DNA from 2 places in the Shewanella sp. SG41-3 genome. Region 2 is predicted to be linked to the other one. Evidence: predicted binding sites of a transcription regulator. Region 2 holds the regulator's gene; the other holds the start of a gene.
What was found. Region 2 encodes sigma-54, which starts transcription at its own class of promoters, with help from an activator protein. Its sites were predicted from a motif close to GTTGGCACGNNNNTNGNNT; they were not measured.

Region 1 (2,419 bases), on a different contig from region 2:
CGATGAGCCGACCGAACGTTCAATATTATTCAATTCTAAACAATTATAAACTCAAATGTTTGTTAACCGCTGCGGCTAATTCATCGGGGTTAAACTTAGCAATAAAATCGTTAGCCCCAACTTTTTGTACCATCGCTTGGTTAAACACACCACTTAACGATGTGTGCAGTACGACTTTTATATTCTTTAACTTTGGATTATCACGAATTTCTGCTGTTAGAGTGTAGCCATCCATTTCAGGCATTTCAATATCAGAAATAATCAACGGAATTTCCACTGATACATCATCCATTTCTTTGGCAATATTTTTCAACATCTCTAACGCTTCTCTACCATCTTTGGCAGTATCGATTTGCAGATTTAAAGACTCTAACGAACGAATAATCTGTTTACGTGCCACTGCAGAATCATCAATAACCATAATATGATAATGCTGTTCTCTATCAATCGTTAAAGTTTCGTTGAGTTCTTGACTGATCGAAGTCTTAACCGGTGAAATTTCATCAAGAATTTTTTCAACATCCAAAATCTCAACCAACTCGCCTTCTATCTCTGTCACTGCGGTTAAATATGAAGAACGACCAGAACCTTGTGGAGGCGGCATAATTGCCTCCCAATTCATGTTGATAATACGTTCAACAGAACTCACTAAAAAGCCTTGAATGCTTCGGTTGTATTCGGAAATGATAATAAAGCAATTTTCTGTTGATGTCAGCGGACGACCACCCGTTGCAGCACTTAAATCGATAACAGAAATCGTTGCGCCACGAATATGAGCAACACCTTTAACATAACGATTTAATTTAGGTAAGGTTGTCAGTGGTGGGCATTGTAAAACCTCTTTCACTTTGAACACGTTAATCCCAAACCGTTGGCGGCCGTTAAGCCTAAATAATAGTAACTCGAGTCTGTTTTGCCCGACAAGCTGAGTACGTTTATTGACTGAATCTAAAATGCTCGACATAACACGACCTTGTAGTTAACTGTCACCCAAAAGGATAAAAATTATTCATTAAAATTATAGTAAACCCAGGTTCAACACAATACGTTAGCTCATTACATCTAGCTCATTTATCGCTAAAGACCTACCAACCTTGAGTGTAAACCATCAACAACCCAGCGAATACTTATCTATTCATTAAATTAAAAAAGTGGGCATACAACTTGCTTTAATTTGTATTAATTAACTCACACACGGTGAGCTGACACTTTTTTGACGGGGACATAATGAAATTATTATGTCATCGGTACATATTTTTTAGCTTATTGTGTATGCAGAGATAGCCCGCATATTTTCCGTTTTTAAAAGTATAGGTGTATTCTGGCAAAACAAGCTAGTATCTTCATTATGAAAGTATTTTTTTTATGTTTATTATGTTCAATAACATTTTTTTTGCCAGCATTTGCCAGCGAAGAGATAATAACACCCTCACTATCGACCATTTATGACTTAGCTAAAGAGACGATAGAAAAAAAAATCGAAGCAGACTCAAAAGCTAAGGTCGAAATCACCCCACAAAACCTTGAAGGTCGTGTCAATCCTCCGCGGTGCTATCCACCGATAACGGCTGAGCTTGCCAGTGAACGAGCGATTAGTCGCAATAATATGGTAAAACTGAGCTGTGATAGTCCAGACTATGACTACCCATGGCAAATGTATCTCTCAGTTCGAGTTGAAATTCAATACCCCGTTGTCGCGGCAAACCAGATACTGTCACCAGACCAAATTATTGACCAACAACATTTACACATTATGTATATTGATCAATATAGTCTAAAAGGCCAATTTTTTTCAGATATCAACTCATTAATTGGTTCAAGAGTAAAACGTCGGGTTGCGAAAGACTCTCCAGTCTTAAGTAATAACTTGTGTTTTGTTTGCAAAGGAGACACGATTTCTATTTATGCTAAAACCGCTAATATTGAAATTAAAACCCTTGGTGAAGCTTTACGGGACGGTAATCTCAATGAGGTTATCAGAGTAAAAAATAGTAATACGAGCAAACAATTTGATGCTGTAGTAATTGGCATTGGCGAAGTTGAAGTAAGAATGTAAAATAGAGTTAAAGTTTTTTCCTGGACTGCCGATAGCCTGTTTGGAAAACCTGATAATTACGCTGGAGCCTCCCATGGCAATTGACATTAAGCATAACACTGCTACTAATACACAACTGCGCACTGCACGTGAAACGCAGTCTAATACCAAATCTGATACTGCAGCTGTGGCGCAAAAAACAGCGACTCCAGTTAAAACTGATTCGGTTAGCATTACCTCTCAAGCTCAACAGCTACAGGGCGCGCAAACTAAAATGGCATCATTGCCTGAAGTAGACCAAAAAAAGGTCGCTGAAATTAAACTCGCAATCTCTGAAGGACGATATAAAGTCGACCCAGAAAAACTTGCGGCTAATATTGCTAG
Region 2 (2,419 bases):
AGTAGAGCATTTATTAGAAGAATTCCATATCACCCATATTCGCGACAGCCAAGGCATGTCGTTGTCTGGTGGGGAACGTCGTCGAGTAGAGATAGCGCGCGCGCTGGCCGCTAATCCTAAATTTATTTTGCTCGATGAGCCTTTTGCGGGGGTTGACCCTATTTCTGTCATCGACATAAAAAAAATCATTCAACAGCTTAAAAACCGCGGCTTAGGGGTATTAATTACCGATCATAACGTACGTGAAACCTTAGACGTCTGTGAGCGCGCTTATATTGTCAGCCAGGGCAATTTAATTGCCGAAGGCACACCTGATGAGATATTGAGTAATCAACAAGTTCGGGCTGTGTACTTAGGTGAACAATTCAAGCTATAGTTACTTTACTGGCCTTTTAGTCTATCTAACTCATTTCATTGAACGATATCTAAATAGCGTTAAATGTCATTGATGTATGTGACAATCGATTACAGTTTTCGAGATTGTCATTTTTATGGAAATCATCTAGGGATAAGCGGTAAATGAAAGCGTCACTCCAACTCAAAATGGGTCAACACTTAACCATGACCCCTCAATTACAGCAAGCGATCCGCTTACTGCAATTATCGTCATTGGAGCTACAGCAAGAAATCCAACAAGCATTGGACTCAAACCCATTGCTTGAAATAGAAGATGAGTTTTCTCAAGCAAAAGACTCAGTAAAAGAAAGTCGCGACCAATCGGACACCGACTTTAGTGACAACAGCGTGGTCAATATAGAAAAAGACACCTCAACAGTCGACACAGCAGAATCCATGACCAAAGAAACCATGGACGATTTAGCTATGGATACCACATGGGATGAAGTGTACACCGCCTCTCCAATGTCAGGTTCAGGCAGCGCTAGCATGCGCGATGATGATATGCCATTCCAAGGTGAAACGACTGAAGGCTTATATGAACATTTAGAGTGGCAAAAAAATCTCACGCCATTTTCTGACACTGATCGAGCGATTGCTACCGCGATTATTGATGCCATTGATGAACGCGGCTATTTAACCCAAAGCACTGAAGATATTCTCGAAGCCATGGGTGATGAAAGTGTTGAACTAGATGAAGTTGAAGCGGTATTAAAACGTATTCAACACTTTGATCCCGTTGGTGTTGCCGCACGAGATTTAAGCGAATGTTTATTCATTCAATTAGCCCAATATGCCGACACAACCCCACATATAGACAATGCCCGTCTGCTCATTAAAGACTATTTAGATTTAATTGCTGGGCGCGATTTTAGATTATTGATGCGCAAAACCAAGCTCAAAGAAAACGAGTTGCGTGACGCAATCACCTTAATCCAGTCACTTAACCCTCGCCCGGGCTTGTTAGTCACCGCTATTGATGACGAATATGTTATTCCTGATGTAACCGTACTAAAGAAGAATGGCCGTTGGGTTGTAGAGTTAAACCCAGACAATATGCCTAAAATTGGCGTTAATCAACAATATGCAGCCATGGCTAGAAGCAGTAAAAACTCTGCCGATAGCCAATTTATTCGCGGTCATTTACAAGAAGCTAAATGGTTCATCAAGAGTATCGAAAGCCGCAATGAGACCTTATTGAAAGTCGCCAATTGTATTGTGCAATTTCAGCAAGGTTTCTTTGAATATGGTGAAGAAGCCATGAAACCTATGGTGCTCAATGATATTGCTGAAGCAGTAGAAATGCATGAATCAACTATTTCACGGGTTACCACTCAAAAATATATGCACACACCACGTGGGCTATTTGAATTAAAGTACTTTTTCTCTAGCCATGTCAGCACCGACGATGGCGGAGAATGCTCATCTACCGCTATTCGTGCTTTTATCAAAAAACTGGTTGCAGCAGAAAACCAGCAAAAGCCATTAAGTGACAGCAAAATGGCCCAACTGCTGGCAGATCAGGGGATCAACGTTGCGCGTCGTACGATTGCAAAATACCGCGAAGCGATGCTCATTCCGCCCTCAAACCAACGTAAGAGTTTATAACCTACAAGGCAACGGAGGATTTTTATGCTTATCAATATGACAGGTAGAAATATCGACATTACCGAATCTTTACGTGAATACGTTCAAGGTAAATTTTCAAAGCTTGAACGACACTTCGATCAGATCAATAATGTACACGTTGTGCTCAATGTAGAAAAATTACAACAAAAAGCAGAAGCTAAAATCAACCTTAATGGTGCAGAGATTTTTGCCATGTCAGAAAGCACTGATATGTATGCTGCAATAGACGCCCTGATCGATAAACTCGACCGTCAGGTAATTAAACACAAAGAGAAGTATACAAAACACTAACGATGGAACTTTGTACCATTCTGCAGCCGGAATGCACTACCTGTGCCACACCGGGCAGTAAGAAAAAAGTACTGGAACTCATCAGCAATTTAGTCGCTGCCCA

Region 1: a site for sigma-54 is predicted at 1,152-1,170, ahead of flgA (flagellar basal body P-ring formation chaperone FlgA). Genes of this name have one in related genera too.

Annotation. Positions count from the first base shown of each region.
Region 1 covers NZ_JACJFJ010000014.1:28,063-30,481, reverse strand. The annotation lists gene H5164_RS19160 (chemotaxis protein CheV) at 44-964, opposite strand; gene flgA (flagellar basal body P-ring formation chaperone FlgA) at 1,349-2,056, shown strand; gene flgM (flagellar biosynthesis anti-sigma factor FlgM) at 2,130-2,419, shown strand, end outside.
Region 2 covers NZ_JACJFJ010000003.1:212,147-214,565, forward strand. The annotation lists gene lptB (LPS export ABC transporter ATP-binding protein) at 1-376, shown strand, start outside; gene H5164_RS06985 (RNA polymerase factor sigma-54) at 520-2,004, shown strand; gene hpf (ribosome hibernation promoting factor) at 2,029-2,316, shown strand; gene ptsN (PTS IIA-like nitrogen regulatory protein PtsN) at 2,319-2,419, shown strand, end outside.